Regions from separate parts of the Kosakonia sp. YIM B13571 genome, predicted to be linked through region 2. Evidence: predicted binding sites of a transcription regulator. Region 2 holds the regulator's gene; each other region holds the start of a gene.
What was found. The regulator CRP, encoded in region 2, controls carbon source genes, mostly activating them, when cyclic AMP is high. The targets are predictions, from matches to a motif close to ATGTGANNNNNNTCACAT.
Positions count from the first base shown of each region.

Region 1: ACFX4O_RS18560 (YjcB family protein) is a predicted target of CRP. The motif match lies at 4,034-4,051, and genes of this name have one in related genera.
Region 3: uxuA (mannonate dehydratase) is a predicted target of CRP. The motif match lies at 4,137-4,154, and genes of this name have one in related genera.

Region 1 covers NZ_JBHZPL010000009.1:84,866-91,251, reverse strand. Annotated here, with positions in the region: gene soxS (superoxide response transcriptional regulator SoxS) at 1-315, shown strand, start outside; gene ACFX4O_RS18570 (EAL domain-containing protein) at 323-1,894, opposite strand; gene ACFX4O_RS18565 (diguanylate cyclase) at 2,237-3,640, opposite strand; gene ACFX4O_RS18560 (YjcB family protein) at 4,168-4,449, shown strand; gene ACFX4O_RS18555 (hypothetical protein) at 4,769-5,896, opposite strand; gene ACFX4O_RS18550 (ABC transporter permease) at 6,001-6,386, opposite strand, start outside.
Region 2 covers NZ_JBHZPL010000004.1:24,250-30,635, reverse strand. Annotated here, with positions in the region: gene ACFX4O_RS11730 (aspartate aminotransferase family protein) at 1-928, shown strand, start outside; gene ACFX4O_RS11725 (YccS/YhfK family putative transporter) at 918-2,996, opposite strand; gene crp (cAMP-activated global transcriptional regulator CRP) at 3,043-3,675, opposite strand; gene ACFX4O_RS11715 (OsmC family protein) at 3,980-4,384, shown strand; gene ACFX4O_RS11710 (phosphoribulokinase) at 4,427-5,296, opposite strand; gene ACFX4O_RS11705 (YheU family protein) at 5,351-5,569, opposite strand; gene ACFX4O_RS11700 (hydrolase) at 5,566-6,386, opposite strand, start outside.
Region 3 covers NZ_JBHZPL010000016.1:10,925-17,310, reverse strand. Annotated here, with positions in the region: gene ACFX4O_RS22795 (ABATE domain-containing protein) at 60-635, opposite strand; gene ACFX4O_RS22790 (alpha/beta fold hydrolase) at 775-1,656, shown strand; gene ACFX4O_RS22785 (class I SAM-dependent methyltransferase) at 1,696-2,457, opposite strand; gene ACFX4O_RS22780 (helix-turn-helix transcriptional regulator) at 2,567-3,346, shown strand; gene ACFX4O_RS22775 (cold-shock protein) at 3,433-3,621, opposite strand; gene cspA (RNA chaperone/antiterminator CspA) at 3,631-3,843, opposite strand; gene uxuA (mannonate dehydratase) at 4,230-5,297, shown strand; gene ACFX4O_RS22760 (gluconate:H+ symporter) at 5,364-6,386, shown strand, end outside.

The DNA of each region.
Region 1 (6,386 bases), on a different contig from region 2:
CAGCAAATTATTCAGACGCTTATTGAATGGATTGATGAACATATCGACCAACCAATGAACATTGATGTAGTCGCCAGAAAATCAGGTTATTCAAAGTGGTATTTACAGAGGATGTTCCGCACGGTCATGCGTCAAACGCTGGGTGACTATATTCGCCAGCGCCGTTTAGTGCTGGCAGCGGAAGCGCTGCGAACAACGCAGCGGCCTATTTTTGATATTGCGATGGATTTGGGATATGTCTCGCAACAGACGTTTTCACGCGTCTTTCGCCGGGAGTTTGATCGCACCCCCAGCGATTACCGACATCATGCCTGATGGACGATTACTTTAACGAAGGCGGCTGCTGTACCCAGCGTTTAAATTCCTGCGACGGCAGCGCCTTTGCAAAGTGCCAACCCTGACAGAACTGTACGCCGCGCTTTAACAGCCACGTGACCTGCTCCGCCGTCTCGACCCCTTCCGCAATAATCTTCAGACGCAGGCTCTGCGCCATCTCAATAATATGTTCCGCAATCAGATGGCTGGTGCTGTTGGTCGTCAGCGTATCAATAAAAGATTTGTCGATTTTCAGGATATCGACATTCAGCGAGTAAAGGTTGTGCAAATTCGAATAACCGGTACCGAAATCATCAATCGCCACTTCGTAACCCGCCTGGCGAAACGCCTGAATAACCGGCGTGGTTTTCGGCACATCAATAAACCCACGCTCGGTCACTTCAATCTTAATCTGCTCAGCGCGCACCGCATGCATCTTGGCTTTATTGGCAATCAATGAAATCAGGCGCGACGAGTGAAAATCAGCGGCAGAGAGATTAATCGAGATATAAAGGTGCGGCATCACTGCCAGGAAATCGCCCAAATCGCTGAACAATTCGTCGACGACATAATCGGTAATCCGCTCAATCATGCCCTCTTTTTCTGCCAGCGGAATAAACTCCGCCGGGCTCATGACCGGCCCATTAAACCCAGGCCAGCGCAATAACGCTTCCGCGCCAACGCAGGTGCCATTTTTGATATCGATAATAGGTTGGTAATGAAGGCGAAGCTGGCGTCGGATTAACGCCCGGTGGAGCATACGCCGTGGAGAGTTAAACTCCTGCCGTGTTCGCGACAATATTAATAGCAGAATAACGCTGCCAATCACGCCCAGCGGCAGCGTTAATGTGACCTGGTGGTAAAAAGATTGAAAATAGCGGTTGCTGGAAGTCGAAACAATAATCGCTGTCGGACGATTCTCCGAATGCACAATGGTATAAAAGCGTTGATCCTGCTGGAACGTTAAATCGTTGTTGCGTAACAACGTAGCTAACTTATCAAGATGCGCATTCTGGCTGACGGAAAAAAACTGACGCGTAACGGTATCGTAAATACCGTAAGCCAGATCAGTATTGTCTGATGCCACATCGCTGTAAGTGAGCGGATTAACGACCGCCACATAATTTCCGCGCTGCATGTACACCATCTTGTAGCCTGCGTAAAAAGGCGTATCGCGAAAATAATAAATAGCAATATCGGGCGCGGGTTTATAATCCGCTGGTGAAATAGTATACGATTGCGTGGGCGTTATTACGCTCGAACATAAAAAGTGATCGCCACGGGCATAAATTAAATCCGAAACATACATGCTGCCGCGCACGATATTGAGCATGGCCGCGCGGTGTTCCGGTGCGCAAATTTGCCCGCGGTAATTTTCCGCTGCACTGCGAACCGTATCCACTTGTTGGATAACGCGCTCCGTTTTATTTAGTGCTAATTGGGCGAACGATTGAAGTTGTGTACTTGTTTCATTAACCGCACGGATATGCGCAAACCATAGCGATAGCACCAGCGGTAGAAGTACTACCGTGATGATCCCGACGACGCTGAGTATCTTGCGACGCACGCTATGATTCATGTCCGCCTATATCCATGCATTTAAAGTGCCTTTTTAATGTTTGGCAGGATGCTTTGATAAACAGGTGATTACGTTGCATGAATCAAACGACATTAGCAACTGACTTTTCTAATTAAAAACCTAATATTTGGTTATGACCAGAATACGCGACCATAAAGCAAACTCAGAGTGTGCCCAATGTTTATATTAAGGAAAATATTAATCCATTCGTGTAGGGGTGTTTTAACTTAATACAACAGAGTATCGCTGATTAAGCCAAACTGGCCGCAGGATAAAAAAAAGGCGAGCCATCCGGGTATTTTTTCATCTGTCGATAGCAGGCCTTCATCATCTCTTCTTTATTTATAAAAAAGCGTCAACCACCACGGTTTTACTGCGTCCTGCGCGTTTAGCATCGTACAAAGCGTTATCTGCAAGCGTAAGTAAAACTGAAGTATCTCTCTCTTCACCCGTGACGAATACTAAACCAGCGCTAAAGGATAAGGCTATCTTTTCACCATTGCTAAACAATGGATTTCGCGCCAATGAAGCGCGAACCTTTTGGCTAAAACGCAGCGCCATTTTACTGAGGGTATGCGGCATTAAAATCAGAAATTCCTCACCGCCCAAACGACCAAAAATATACGATGGATCGCAATGTTCGCGGATCTGATCGCAAAAGTGGATCAATGCAGCGTCACCCGTTAAATGCCCCCAGCGATCGTTGATGCTTTTAAAATAATCCAGATCCAGCATCAACAGGCTGAAGTGGCTACGCGGCTCGTCTGGCCGACATTCCACCAGCGCCTCTTTCAGCTTACGCAGCATGGAAAAACGATTATAGCAGCCGGTCAGATCGTCAATGGTGGCTTTCATTTCCAGTTGCCGTTCTGCTTTTTTGCGCTCGGTAATATCAAGGCCAATGCTGAGGACAGAGTGATCCGGCAGTTGAATATTCGACCAGAGTACAGTCAGCACCTGGCCATCGCGGCGTACCGGGTGCCATTCGTGCATGTCGACGCCCGGCGATGTATTAACCGAAGCGCGAACTTTTTGTCGAACTTCGGGATCGGGGAAAAATAACGCTAATGGATCGGCCTGCTGATTGAGCTCATTGATACTCCAGCCAAATACGCGTTCGCACTCACCATTCCATAATACGCAGCGGTTACTTTTATCAAACGAGTTCATTAAAACCGGGGCGCGTTCAAATAGTGCTTTATATTGTGTCACTATGCGCTGCATCTCTTTTGCTGTGCGTTCTCTGGCGACAATTTCAGCAAGATAGTTTTTTAGTTTTTCGACCAAGACAATAACGACATTCTTCACAATGGATAAAGAGTTCAAGGGCTGAGAAAATGCCAAAAAGAAAAAACCTTCAAGACCCGATTCTTTATAGTTTAATTTACAAAGAATACCGCTACTTAATTTTCTGGCTGCAATTTCATGATGCGGGAATAATAAATTTCCGGCATGCCGTCGCCAGCAAATGACTCGCCAGGCACGTTGATTCCGTTGCAGTTGAGACTGCTCAAGAAAGGTTTGAACATCCTGCAACGTGCAGCCAGGTGCACCTGCACTGACGAACTGCCACGCGTCATCCTGCCGGATAACCACCCACGCAAGCGTGGATCCAAGTGCTGCATTGATTGCGCGTAATATCTCTTCCATTGAACGTTGCGCGGTGAGCCAGGGCATCAGCCTGGCCAGAACCGACAACGCCGCATCAGCGTCCCCAGGAGGCACGGCGGAATTTTCTATTTTCATATTTTTTCATTCGCAGGTTATAAGACGCAAAACCAGCTTTAAATGATGTCATCAGGAAAAAAGAAGAGGCGGCCATCAATTCAGTCAGCGCAACTGCACGCACAAATATCTTCATCACGCATAAAGAACGTGATGAAAAAGAATATATCAATAAAGATCAAAACCCTGAATCATCATTCACAGGCTAATAAGATTTTCCTCAAAAGCATAATATATGCAACACAAACTGTAAACGTTGTGGCAATTAGGATGCTAAATATCACTCAAATGTATTAGGTTGCGAAAACGTTAATTCCCGCGAACTAATAAATATATTGGCGATATATTTTCGAACAAAATAGCGCCAATACTGTGCAAAAAGCACGTTTTTTGCACTGGCGAATAAATCAACAAATGTGATATAGTTCACACATTACTGAAACGGAAAACGCCGTTTCATTTCGTTGTGCTACTCGCGGATCTTCAGCATTGCCACTCGCGCAATGTGCTTGTCCGCCCGGTATTCGGTTCTTTCTGAGGATGGTTTGATGGCTACCTTTACCGCCAGCGTCGTACTTATTCGCTGGCAGTTGCTGAGTGCAGTGTTGATGTTTATGGCCAGTACGCTGAATATTCGTTTCCGTCGTGCTGATTATATTGGTCTGGCAGTGATCAGCAGCGGCATGGGCTTAGCGGCGGCATGCTGGTTTGCCACCGGTCTGCTGGGCATTACGGTGATAGATCTCTCCACGACCTGGCATAACCTGGTCGTCGTTATGGAAGAGATCGCGGAAAAAGCGCCCCCCGAGTGGCCAATGATTGTAACGTGATTGCTTAAAGCGCCTGCGGGCGCTTTTTTATTTCCACGGTTGTCATTTTTCTACGCAACGCACTTTCGCATAAGTATAAACAACGGATCTGCGCCAGCGGCCGATCTTTACTGGCATTGGCATATTGGCTTACCGGCGCGCAAACAGGCGAACAGCCATTCGCTTTCAAAACGGCTCAAGGCGGATGAACAGCATCTTATTGTCATCCAGAGTTGTTAAGCGGGAAGAAACGCTCGTTGACCCAAGCGAAAAAACACAGATGCCCGATAAGACTCTGTTTAGCGGGCATCTGCATTTTTACTTCGGCACCACGATTATTTTATTCAAGGATGCGGCTTTCCCACGGTCGCCAGAGCGGGTGGAATTTCTGTGGTTGATAGTGCGTCATTTCGCGCTTGCCGAAATAGAACAGCGCATCCATCTCATTTTTTATCACCACCATATTTGAACCGTCCGCATGCCCGCCAACGGTCACCGAACCGTGATAACCTTTTACCGGCACACCGGTATAATTCGCCAGTTTTTGTGCGAAAGAATCGATCCCCCCTTCCGCACCGTGACAGCTTAAGCATCGGATGTTCTTAAACCTCACATCGCCAGCCAGTTCCAGCGTATCCAGCGCCACATCAAACGGCGCTTTTATACCGCCAGCGACCTGCAGTCCGGTGGTGCTGTCACCGTTTGGTGTAAAAATACCATGGCCGATGATATTCAGCCGCGGCTCACCCTTATAGTTATCGGTGAAAAACATATACATATTCGGGTCATTTAACGGGCCGTCGCGACGCACGATATTGATTTCGCCGGATAATGTCACCGTCCCCATTTCTTTCTCACCCACATCCGCGCCAACTTTAGCAATATCAGCAAATCGTTTGATGTTCATTTTTGACGATGCCACGGGATCGGAAAAATTCTTTCCTCCCGCTTGCGGTAATGAAACATGTAACTCATCCGGGCCAGCGGATTCAGGTAGGGCGCGGCTTAACGACTTGCTGCCGGGAATATTCGTTTCCGTTGTTGGGTTTAATGGCCTTGCCATCGCCATCTTCGGTTCCGCAATCGCGGGTTTGATCTCACCGTGAGGACCTTTAGACGTGCCGGAGGGTCTTTCAGTCAGCCGCGCAGCGCCCGCACCAGGAAGCGACCGCAAACCACCAGGGTATTCCGGCAGCGGGCCACCTAAAACAGCGCCCAGAAAAACCTCCTGCAAACTTTCACCCAACGTGGGCAGCGGTATTTTTCCTTCGTCTTTCGGTATCCGGGAAGCGTCCGGTTTTTTATCACCGGTTCGCCATGAATAATGCCGTTGTTGAAACGCCTCAAAAGATTCCTTCGAAGGGGCGTAGGCCGGTTCCTGCTGAACTGCCCTTTGCGTTTTGTCTTCGTAGGGTGAAATATCATAAGGTTTAAATACATCAATCGCGGCCGGGCCTTTGATATCCATACATTTTCCTCCGACTATTGCCGTCTTGTTTTGGCTGCTTGCGTTGCGCCACAGCTATCTAGTAAGTGGCCCGGCACGCGCCTTTTCGTGACGTCGTCAGATAATTATTTCCCCAGTTTCGACAGCATTTCCGGGCGCATAAATTTATGGATAACCAGCATAAACAGCACCGACGGCACCAGCAGGATCAGCGCGGTGATGGATGAAACCTGGTAGTTGCCCGACATACTGGCGGTATAGAGCAAAATGGGCAGCGTGGTGATATCCGGCGCGCCCACAAAAAAGGTGGCGGTAAACTCATCCAGCGATTCCAGGAACACAAAGATGCTGGCGGCAATCAGACCAGGTGCGGCCTGCGGCAAAATGATATGGAAAAACGTGTATACCGGCCCGGCGCCCAGGTTGCGCGAGGCGCGCGCCAGCAGTGGATCGAGTGAAGAGAACGCCGCCACGCTTATCCAGATCGAATACATCAAGCCGTGAACGCTGT
Region 2 (6,386 bases):
TGCCGAGCGCGTGGTGTTTATGAACTCCGGTACTGAGGCCAACGAAACGGCATTCAAGCTGGCGCGTTTTTATGCATCTACGCGTCACAGCCCATATAAAACAAAAATCATCGCGTTCCATAATGCTTTCCACGGGCGTTCGCTGTTTACCGTAAGCGTGGGCGGCCAACCGAAGTATTCCGATGGCTTTGGCCCGAAACCGGCAGACATTATTCATGTGCCGTTTAACGATCTGCACGCGGTGAAAGCGGTGATGGACGATCACACCTGCGCGGTAGTGGTAGAGCCTATTCAGGGTGAAGGCGGCGTTACTGCCGCCACGCCGGATTTCCTGAAAGGTTTGCGCGAGCTGTGCGATCAGCACAACGCACTGCTGGTATTTGACGAAGTGCAGTGCGGCATGGGCCGCAGCGGAGAGTTGTTTGCTTATATGCATTATGGCGTGACGCCGGATATTCTGACCAGCGCCAAAGCGCTCGGCGGTGGTTTCCCTATCAGCGCGATGCTGACCACGCATGAGATTGCCAGTGTCTTCCACGCCGGTTCACACGGTTCCACCTACGGTGGCAACCCGCTGGCCTGCGCCGTCGCCGGGACCGCATTCGATATTATCAACACGCCGGACGTGCTCAGTGGCGTGAATGAAAAACGTCAGTTGTTCGTTAAGCATTTACAGCAAATCGGCGAGAAATTTGACCTGTTTAGCGACATTCGCGGCATGGGGCTGCTCATTGGTGCTGAGCTTAAACCGCAATATAAAGGCCGCGCGCGCGATTTCCTCTACGCCGCCGCCGATGCGGGTGTAATGGTGCTGAACGCCGGCCCGGACGTCATGCGCTTTGTCCCCTCGCTGGTTATTGACGCGCAGGATATTGAAGAAGGGATGAACCGCTTCGCGGATGCGGTGGCGAAAGTGGTCAACGGTTAAGGCGGCGATTTAGCCAAATGCCGTGATGCGGGCGCTGACGCCATGCTACCGACGAAATGGTGTGCATGGTGTTCAGATGCCCGATAATCCGTTGTAAATGCTGCTCCAGCGTGCTCATTGGCCCGTGCGTTAACGTTTCCGGGGCTTCGAGGATATTCACATCGCCGGATTCTCCCGGCCCGTCATACTCCAGCCGCTGTTGGCAGCGCTGCAGGGCAATTTCGCAGGATTGCAAATAACGTTGCGCCAGTTCCGGCGTCAACATCGTATGTTCGCGCGCCAGTGTCGTCATCGCATTGATATGCTCAACGATAAATTGGCTGTGCGTTACCCACAGTTTCATATCTTCCAGATAACGCGTATTAAATCCCGGTTCCTGCATGGCCTGGTTTAGCGAGTTAAACAGGGCGTTATGCGCCTGGTTTACGCGCATACGTTGCCAGGCAAGCGGTGTTGGCTCTGGGTTATCGCTTAGGATCAGGCGAATCGCTTCCTGATCCGTTTCCAGCGCATCATGCGCATTCTGACGCAGCAAGCCACTTTGCCACTGCGGCCACAGCCAGACCATGCCGCCGAAGGCAATCAGGCAACCAATCAACGTATCAATAAGCCGGGCGACGATAAACTCCTCACCATTTAGCGTCAGCAACTGCAAGGTGTAGACGGCGGTAATGGTAAAACCCACCATCGCCCAGCCGTAGTTTTTCCGAATAATGAGATAACTGACCAGCGTAATCATCAGCATCGCGGCCAGCGTAAAACCGAGCGGAACATGAAAGTGCAGCGTTGCCCCCGCAATTACCAGCCCCGCAAGGGTTCCCGCCGCCCGGTGGACAATGCGAACGCGCGTTGCGCCATAACCGTTTTGCGTGACAAACATCACCGTCATCATGATCCAGTAGGGTTTCGGTAAATGCAGGGCGCTGCCCATCAGGCTGGCGATGCTGAGCATTACGCTTATCCGCGCGGCATTACGCAGCGCTGCGGATTTCAGTGATAAATAACTTTTCAGGGCTGGCAAAAGGGGTAAGCGCCGCTGCTTTTCCGCCATCAGATCGCGGGCATAGAGCGGGCGCTGAGTGCGCAAGACGCGAGCGATACGGCTAAAATGCCAGGCGCAGAATTGCCCGACCGGGTTATCCGGGTGCTGGCGGGCGATTTTTTCCAGCGCGCCGATCTGCTTATCCATGTTGAAGCGAGTAGGGTAGCGATGGTAGAGAATGTCATCAGCCAGGATGCGCAAGCGAGCGGCGACCGTCTGCGCATTCCAGCGGATCACCTGCTCGGCGTGGGTTTGTTCCACCAGTTTTTGCACTTCTTCCGGCTGGTGCAAACTCACCGAAATGTGCTCTTGTAGATCCAGCGCTACCTGGAAAACCCGCAGTAGCCGTTTGTAATCGTTGTGCTTATTGGCGGCCAGCATATGCAGCTGTTGATAGCTCTGGCTTATCATATCCACCGCCTTTTGCTGGCGGGCGAGCAACGGCGGCAGCGCTTTTTCCGGGTCGGCGTGCTGCGTCAGCAGGCTGTATTTCGCCTCGCAGTAATCCGCCAGTTGCCGGTAGAGCAGGCTGAGAGATTCGCGCAGTGGTTGCTCTCGCCACATCCAGAACCAGAACCAGTTGAACAGCCCGTACCACAGCGTGCCCAGCGCATAGATAAGCAGCGGCTCCCATACCGGCATATTACCGGCAAGGCTGAGCGTAAAGATGGCGGCAATGAGCGAAGCCGGGAGCAGGCGACCGTGCAGCGCGCTAATTTCGGCGGTCACGCCTAAAACCAGCGTCAGCCCAGTGAGGATCAACGGCAATGGAAGATCTTTCGCCAGCAATAATTGAACCGCCAGGCTGCTGCCAGCAAACAAGCTTCCGCCAATGATCAGGCGCTTGAAAAAACGTTTATGTGGCGTATCAAGCCCGGCGATGTTGCAGCAGGCGGGAACGAGGGAAAACAGCAGACCTTGTTGCAGATGGCCGGTAACCAGACCAATGGCCACAGGCAAACATAACACCAGCGTCTGTCGCAGTGCGTAGTTGATTTCGGGATGATAAATCAGCCTGCGCCACATGAGGGAAGAAAAACGACGCAGCGCGTAAGCTGCGCCGTTTTACAGATTAACGCGTTCCGTATACGACGATGGTTTTACCGTGGGCGGAGATCAGATTCTGATCTTCGAGCATTTTGAGAATGCGGCCCACTGTTTCACGGGAACAACCGACGATCTGACCAATTTCCTGGCGAGTAATTTTAATTTGCATGCCGTCCGGGTGGGTCATTGCGTCTGGCTGTTTCGCCAGATTTAATAGCGTTTGCGCGATACGGCCGGTTACGTCAAGGAAGGCAAGGTTGCCCACTTTTTCTGAAGTGACCTGCAGGCGACGCGCCATTTGTGAGGAAAGACGCATCAGGATATCCGGGTTAACCTGGATTAACTGACGGAATTTTTTGTAGGAGATTTCAGCCACTTCACAAGCAGTTTTAGCGCGTACCCATGCACTGCGCTCCTGACCCTCTTCGAACAGGCCCAGTTCACCGATAAAATCTCCCTGGTTCAGGTAAGAGAGGATCATCTCTTTACCTTCTTCATCCTTGATCAGCACTGCCACTGAGCCTTTAACGATGTAATACAGCGTTTCCGCTTTTTCACCCTGGTGAATCAGCGTGCTCTTCGACGGGTACTTATGAATGTGGCAATGAGACAAGAACCATTCAAGCGTCGGGTCTGTTTGTGGTTTGCCAAGCACCATGCGCGATTATCCTCTGTTATAAGCTGTCTCAGACACAGGATGAGCCCCTACGTCTGGGGTTGCAATCTAAGCTTCCCGCATCCTGGGAAGCGGACCGTCAGCGTCATCTGCGGTCTCTAAAGTATGATGTCATGCATACATGCGTAACATCCATTTATCTCTGTAGCATCCAGAGTGTTTTAGCATAGCTTTTACCGCCTGTCTCCTGGTGTCTCGCTTCAGCATGACGCAGGTCGCCTTCCGTTGCGAGTTTTGTTATGTACGCGTAATCTGTAAAGAAAATTGCCACTCCGGAGTGAAGAAAATGCAGGCACGTGTGAAATGGGTTGAAGGGTTAACGTTCCTTGGTGAGTCCGCATCGGGTCACCAAATCCTGATGGACGGCAACTCCGGCGACAAAGCGCCAAGCCCGATGGAAATGGTGCTGATGGCGGCGGGCGGATGCAGTGCCATCGATGTGGTTTCTATTTTGCAAAAAGGGCGTCATGACGTGACCGACTGCGAAGTGAAGCTGACCTCAGAGCGTCGCGAAGAAGCGCCGCGCCTGTTTACCCACATCAATTTGCACTTTATCGTCACCGGAAAAGATCTGAAGGATGCGGCGGTTTCCCGCGCGGTGGATTTATCCGCGGAGAAGTATTGCTCCGTGGCCTTGATGCTCGAAAAAGCGGTGAACATCACCCACTCTTACGAAGTTATCGAAGCCTGATGCGAAAAGCCCGGCGGCGCGTTGCTTACCGGGCTTTCTACATTATTTGATCTTTTTGCCTTCCATCAGCCGTTGCACCAGCGGCGTCATAATCAACTCCATCGCCAGCCCCATTTTCCCGCCAGGCACCACCAGCGTATCCATATGCGAGATAAACGAGCCTTGCAGCATCGCCAGTAACCACGGGTAATCAATCCCTTCCAGATTACGGAAGTGGATCACCACAAAACTCTCGTCAAGCGAGGGAATGCCTTTCGCCGCAAAGGGATTGGAGGTATCCACCGTTGGCACGCGCTGGAAGTTGATGTGCGTACGGGAAAACTGCGGCGTAATAAAATTGATGTAATCCTCCATCGAGCGCACGACAGAATCCATCACCGCTTCACGCGAATGCCCGCGCTCGCTGGTATCGCGGACAAGCTTTTGAATCCATTCCAGATTGACGATCGGCACTACGCCCACCAGCAAATCCACATGCTTTGCGACATCGTTTTGCGGGGTCACTACACCGCCGTGCAGACCTTCATAAAACAGCACATCGGTCGGCTCAGGCAGCGGTTGCCAGGGTGTAAACGTGCCCGGTACCTGGTTCCAGGGAACGGCTTCATCGTAGGTGTGCAGGTATTTGCGCGCCTGGCCTTTGCCAGTTTGACCATATTCGCTAAACGTCTGTTCCAGCAGGCCAAAGTCATTGGCTTCCGGGCCAAAATAGCTGATATGCCGCCCAAGATCGCGGGCCTTGCGGATAGCCATATCCATTTCCGGGCGGGTATAGCGATGGAAACTGTCACCTTCCACTTCTGCCGCGTGCATATTGAGCTGAGCGAAGATTTTACGAAAGGCGAGGCTGGTGGTGGTGGTTCCCGCGCCGCTGGAGCCTGTAACGGCGATAACCGGATGTTTGGCGGACATAGCAACTCCCTGAATTAACGATTATTTCAGTATAGCCAGCCGCCATGTATTTGTTCAGTCGTGGAACTGTCCGCGCGGCATTATATTGGCCGTCTCGTGCAGTTCCGACCACACCAGTACGGCTTCGCCGCGTTGCAGCTGCCGTTTAACGTCGGCGACCTTTTGCTCAAGTGAACGCTCATGTTCACCATAATCAGTGCCTTCGCGCAAGACAAAGCTCTCAATCAGATTGTCCAGCGTCTGCGCATCAATTTCTTGCCAGGGAATAATCATCGTCTTTCCAGGTAAGCGGATAACCAATCCGGAATGCGTTTTTCCAGCCACATTTCCGGGTGGCGCAAGGTTCCACCAACAAACCCGACATGGCCGCCATGTTCCGTCAGTTGGTACTCAATATTTGCCGGCAAATGCCCGGCATCCGGGATCACGTTGTGATCCATAAACGGGTCATCTTTCGCGTGGATAATCAGCGTCGGTTTACGAATATCCGGCAAAACCGGCATCGCGCTACAGCGGCGATAGTAATCCAGTGCGTCGGCAAAGCCGTGGATTTTTGCGGTGATCAGATCGTCGAACTCGCGAATACGGCGCAACTTACGCAGCGCAGGCAAGGTGGTTGGCAGCGAGCCGGGATAGGCGCGTAACTTGCGCGCGGCGTTCGCTTTCAGCAAATTCAACAAGTAGCGCTGATAAACGCGGGAAAATCCCTTATCCATATGATAACTGCAGGCTTCCAGCACCAACGGAGCAGAGACAATCACCGCTGCATCGACAGGCAAGTTATCATCGGCTTTTGCCAGTAAACAGCCGAGCATGTTCCCGCCGAGCGAATAACCCACCGCTGCGGTTGGCGCGGGTCCGAATTCCTGATGTAACCAGTGCAAGAACCAGGTGCCATCTTCGGTTTCGCCCGAGTGATAAATGCGGTTCAGGCGATTCGGGATGCCGCTACAGCCGCGAAAATGCATCACCACGCCAAGCCAGCCGCGCTGCTTCGCCGCATGCACCAGACCGTGCGCGTAAGGGCTGTGAAGGCTGCCCTCCAGACCATGAAAAACCACCAGCCGCGGTTTATGTTTCGCCTGATTCG
Region 3 (6,386 bases), on a different contig from region 2:
GAAGACTCTTGTGCAAAATCGCTTATTTCACAGCAGCTTATTCATCGTTAAGCCACGGATTAATTGCTTTTGGCCCGGAACCTGGCCACTTTCGCCCGGTTGCCGCACAGCGCCATGCTGCACCAGCGGCGACGATGCGCTTTGGTTTTATCGTAAAACCACAGTGTGCAATCCGGGTGCTCGCACTGGCGAATATAGTCAAACTGCCCGTTTGCCAGTAACGCCGCCGCCAGCTCTGCGACCGGAGCAAGGGCTTGCTGCGGCGTATCAAGGAGATAAACGCGCTGCGTTTGCAGCGAGCCTTGCGCATCCATCTCGAGGCGTACGTGGCTTTGCGCCTGCGCCAGCCAGTCGTTAAGTGCGTCCAGCGGCAGTTCCCGTCCGTGCTTTTTTTCTTCGACCAACAGGCGAATCAATGCCCGCAGCTTACGCGCCTCGGCCAGCAACGCTCCCGGCTTTGCCATTGCGTTAACCTGCAACCCGATATGCTGTAACCACTGGCGCACATCTTCATCGGATTGCCAAAAATCATGTGGCGATTTTTCCGCCATCGCCAGCGTGTTGATGAAATCCAGCGCATGGTCTTCGGCAATAAACCACGGGCCTTCTGCGCCAGGTAACGTGGCTGCTGTCATCGTTGTTCTCCCCTGAGTCTCGTTCACCCGCACATTGTAACCGATAAAATACATTTTACACAGTTACATTGTTTCGCCATACTCAGCGTTGAAGTAACCCTATAAATTAACTTTTAACGGTTTCAAAAGAGGTGACGATATGGCTGCCAATACGCATTTCCCGATTCGCTATCAGTTTGTAGACGCCGATGGCGTCAATGTGTTTTACCGTGAAGCCGGTAACCCGGAAAACCCGGTTTTACTGCTGCTGCACGGCTTTCCCAGCTCATCACATCAGTTTCGCGAGCTCATCCCGCTGCTGGCAGATAAGTTTCACCTTATCGCCCCGGATCTGCCCGGCTTCGGCTTTACCGAAGTCCCCACTGAACGTAATTACACCTATAGCTTTGATGGGCTGGCAAACACGCTGATTGCCTTCGTCGATGCGCTCAATCTGCAACGTTTCGCCATGTATGTTTTCGATTACGGCGCACCGACTGGATTGCGGTTAGCGCTGCATTATCCAGAGCGGGTAAGCGGGTTTATTTCGCAAAATGGCAATGCGTATCTGGAAGGTTTAGGTGATGCATGGGCACCGGTTCAGGCTTACTGGCACACACCAACGGCGGAAAATCGCCAGGTTGTTCACGATGCAATTCTCAATCTGGAAGGGACAAAATGGCAATATCTGCACGGCGTGCGCGATCCGCAAAGCGTCGCACCGGAAGGGTATCAGCTGGATGCGCTCCTGATGGAGCGATCGGGGAATAAAGCGATCCAGTTGGATCTGTTTCTCGATTACGCCAACAACCTGAAGCGCTACCCTGAGTTTCAGGCCTTTTTCCGCATCCACCAGCCGCCCGCGTTGATTATCTGGGGCGAGCACGATCCGTTTTTTATCCCGCCAGGCGCGCACGCTTATAAACGCGATAACCCAAACGCGGTGGTCGAGCTGCTTGATACCGGGCATTTCGCGCTGGAAACCCATGTCGGTTACATTGCCCAGCGCATTCGTGACGTGATCGGTAGCGCGATTGGCTAAGACATCGGTGCGCCCCGCACGGTGGGCGCACGGTTTTGCTTACACGCGCGTCTGGAACATCAGCGTATCGGAAGTAAATGATCCATCGTCGCCAATGAGAAAGTGCGCTTTTACCTCATCCGAGGTTTGGTTTTGCAGGTAGCGGATCGCCGCGCGCAATACCTCCGGCGTATTCATGCGTTCCACCCAGGCGTGATATTCCAGCCCCAGCCGATCAGAAACCATCTTCTCAACCAGCATGCCGCTTTGCTGGGTCATTTGCAGCCACTCGGCTGGAGAGTAGTTGCGCACGTGGGACGGATCGCGCAGCACTTCAATGGTTTGCAGCCAGATATCCAGCACCGGGCGGCCGGGCGAGGCAATATCCATCAGGATAAATTTCCCACCGGGTTTCAGCACGCGTTTCACTTCACGCAGCGCGAGTGCCACATCATGCCAGTGGTGCGCCGAGTAGCGACTGATCACCACGTCAAATGTTTTGTCGGCAAATGGCAGCTTTTCCGCCGCACCATGGGCGGTGGTGATGTTGTGTAACTGACGATCGCTCGCCGCCTGGCGCACCACCGCCAGCATTTTTTCCGACAAATCATACGCCGTCACCTCGCGCACCACGCCTGCGGCGGCAAAACTGGCATGCCCGGCGCCGCAGCCTAAATCCAGCAGCGAGGCATCCGCATCATTATCCAGCCACTCGACCAGACGCACTAAATCCGCGCCTTGCGCATGCACCTGGCTTGTCAGGTATGCCTGGGCCTGGTCGCCAAACTGCTTTTTTGTTAACTCATGATGATTAATCGCCATTCTCTTTTTCCTTTTTTAGCACGACAAAAAGTTGCTCTTTGGCGACTATACGGCCGCATTTATAGGGGTACAATATGTGTACTTATACTGGTATTAACGAGTACCACCCATGGAAAGTACCTTATTTGCCGGGCCGAAAACTCTTGGCGCTTTTTTGCGATCGCAGCGGGAAAACACCGCGCCTGCGGATATTGGTTTGCCAGCTCAAGGGCGACGGCGTACGCGCGGATTGCGGCGGGAAGAAGTGGCGCAGCTAAGCGGCATCAGTACCACCTGGTATACGTGGATTGAGCAAGGGCGGGATATTGTTGTTTCACCGCAAACCCTATCGAATATCGCGAGCGTGTTAAAAATGACCGCCGCAGAGCGCAAGTATTTATTTCATCTGGCATTGCAAAACGATCCTCAGGAAGAGCACGTCATCACGGTTGAACCTTCTGTGCTGGCCACGGTGAATCAGATGGCTTGCCCCTGCTATTTGCTGGATTTGATGTGGAATATGCTGGCGTGGAATAAACCCGCGGAGGCACTGTTCAGCGGCTGGCTGGATAACGAGGCCGAACCGAATATGATGAGTTTTATGTTTCGCCATCCGCTGGCGCAAACGCTGGTTGCCAACTGGGAAACGCGCGCTAGCCGGATTGTCGCCGAGTTACGTGCGGACGCGATGCATTATCCCCACGACAAAGGGCTGAACCAGTTTGTGCAGAGCCTGAATAATGATAGCGAATTGTTTCGTGCGTTCTGGTCGCGCCAGCAAGTGGTGGTGCGTGAGGGTGGTGAGCGCGTTTTTCATCATCCACACCAAGGCGAGCTGCACTACCGGCAGATGACCTGGCAGTTAACCAGCAACCGTTCGATCAAAATGATTATGTTAATGGCCGGGTAATGCGGGTGCGGGTTGTGTACGTCGCAGGAGGATGGGATTGATTGCTAAAATAAAAAAACAGGTCAGAAAACTGACCTGTTTTTTTATTATTTACGGAATTCCAGTGGTGCCTGGCTGGCCTGGACAAATGCGGCGATGTTATCAAATGTGGTCATTGCTGATTTGCAAAAAATACATTTGGCACCGACCGGATTTTTCTCAGTCATATCAAAACTGGAAATTCGGTATTGCGACCCGTGGCAGCACGGGCAGCGAAAATGAATATGGTTAATAATTCTAAATCCTTAGCGCGGAATCACGTTAGCCGCAGCCGGGCCTTTCGGACCGTTTTCAATAGTGAATTCAACTTCTTGATTTTCTTCAAGAGTGCGGAATGCATTGCTCTGGATAGCGGAGAAATGTACGAATACATCTTTGCTGCCATCTTTCGGAGTAATGAAACCGAAGCCTTTCTCAGCGTTGAACCATTTAACGATACCGTTCATTTTAGTAGACATGCTTGTTACCTTCTTTTTATTTCGCCGAATGCGGCAGTAATGGTCTGAGACATTATTTTTTATCAGAGTGTAAAGCGAAGACCCAAAAAGAAGTAGCAAGGAGGCACTTAGAGATGAGAAAGACTTTAGTGAACTGCTGGAGATAATGATTTATCAAACCGACGACGCATTAACGCATGGTTGCTTTGGCAGCGCAAGCACTATTTTAAAAATATTTGTCAATAAAACGTTATCAGCAGATTAACGCGCTGTTCTGTTTGCTTCTAAGAGGTTCAATCCCGACAAAGGGGTTTGTGTGAAGTGGATCGCACAAATGCGCTTACCGCCCGGTTATTATCAATACTAGTATGGCAGTTAAGAAGAAACGTTTAAAGGTGGTAATGAGCATGCAAATGACAATGCGCTGGTTTGGTCCAGTTGAAGACAAAATTCCGCTGGAGCATATCCGGCAAGTTCCCGGCGTCGAAGGTGTCGTTGGCGCGCTTTATGATGTTCCGGTTGGCGACGTGTGGCCAAAAGCGAAAATCCGTGCGCTTGCCGATCAGGTACATCAGGCCGGTTTAAAGATGGAAGTCGTTGAAAGTGTCAACATTCATGATGATATCAAAATTGGCCTGCCCAGCCGCGAGCCGTTAATTGCCAACTATCAGCAGACCATCCGCAACCTGGCGGAAGTCGGCGTGAAGGTGATTTGCTATAACTTTATGCCGGTTTTCGACTGGATGAAAACCGACATGAACTACGTTCTACCAGACGGTTCACTCACGATGGCGTTCGAGAAAAAAGGCATCGATAAAACTCTCGACGAAGTCGTAAAAGAAGTGCTGGAGAATTCCAACGGTTTCGCCCTGCCCGGCTGGGAGCCAGAACGTTTGGCAAAAGTACAAGAGCTGTTTGCCAAATATAAAGATGTCGACGACGCAAAATTGCGCGAAAACCTGGTCTATTTTCTTGAACGTATTATTCCGGTGTGTGAAGAAGTTGGCATAAAAATGGCAATCCACCCGGACGATCCACCGTATTCTATTTTTGGTCTGCCGCGCATTGTAAAAAACCGCGACGATCTCGACTGGATTTGTAATGCAGTAGATTCTGAAGCGAACGGTATTACATTATGCACCGGTTCCATTGCTGAAGATCCGGATAATAACGTCTACCAAATCCTCGCAGAATTTACCCGCCGTAAACGTATCCACTTTGCCCACGTAAGAAATATTAAGCTCATTAAAGATAAAGATTTTTATGAGTCTGCGCATTTATCCCGTTACGGCTCGCTGGATATGTTCCAGGTGATGAAATCTCTCTACGACAATGGTTTTGATGGCTATATCCGCCCCGACCACGGGCGCTTTATCTGGGGGGAAACCGGCCGTCCAGGCTACGGGCTCTACGACCGAGCCCTCGGTGTCACTTACCTGCACGGCTTGTGGGAAGCGCTCGAAAAACAACATTAATAAAATGTCATTCAGGCCGGTGGCTCCACCGGCTTTCATTTAAGGCAAATCCGTAAGGTATTCTCTATGTCTCCGTTACTCGCGCTATTTTGGGTGCTGGTTGGTATTGCACTCCTGGTCGTTATGAACCTTAAATATAAATTCCATAATATTTTCGCCTTACTGATCGCAGGGATATTTGTTGCGATCATGGAAGGCATTCCGCTGGATAAAATTGTCACAGTTATTCAGGACGGTCTGGGAAGTATTCTCGGCCATCTCGCATTGATTATTATTTTTGGCGCGATTATCGGTAAATTTATGACCGAATCCGGTGCCAGCCAACGTATTGCGGATAATGTCATTGAACGCTGCGGTACGCGGTTTCTTTCGGTCGGGCTGATGTTTATCGGCGTTATTTTTGGCATCGCCATGTTTTATGAAGTGGCGTTTCTGATTGCAATGCCGCTGGTGCTAAATATCGCTAAAAAAGCCAACATTCCGTACATGAAATTAGTGGTGCCAACCGTGGTAGGCGCGACCATGGGACACAGCCTGTTCCCGCCGCAGCCGGGTCCGGTAGCGCTCATCAGCGCGTTCAACGCCGATATTGTGCAGGTCTATCTGTACGGCATTTTAGTGATTATCCCGGCGCTGTTTTGCGCGGGCATTCTGCTGCCCAAATACCTGCCGGGTATTAAAGCGATTCCGTTGAATTCCCTGATGAAACCGGTCGAAGAAAAAACCGCGCAGGATCTGCCACCGTTTAGCATCAGCATTCTGATCCCGCTGATCCCGGCGGTGCTGATGATTGTCGCGTCGATTATCAAAGGGTTAATGCCCGCAGGATCGGCGCTGGTGAAAGTCTGCATCTTCTTTGGCAGCGCGGAAATCAGCATGCTGCTGGCCACGCTGGCAGCAATCTGGTTCCTCGGTATCAAGCGTGGAATGTCGGCTGAAGGCGTCACCCACTGCGCCAGTGACGCGATTGCGAAAATTGCCAACGTGCTGTTTGTCATCAGCGCCGGCGGTATTCTGAAACAGGTGATTGTGGTTTCCGGCGTGGGTAACCACATCGTGGACATTATGAGTCACGTTCCGCTGTCGCCG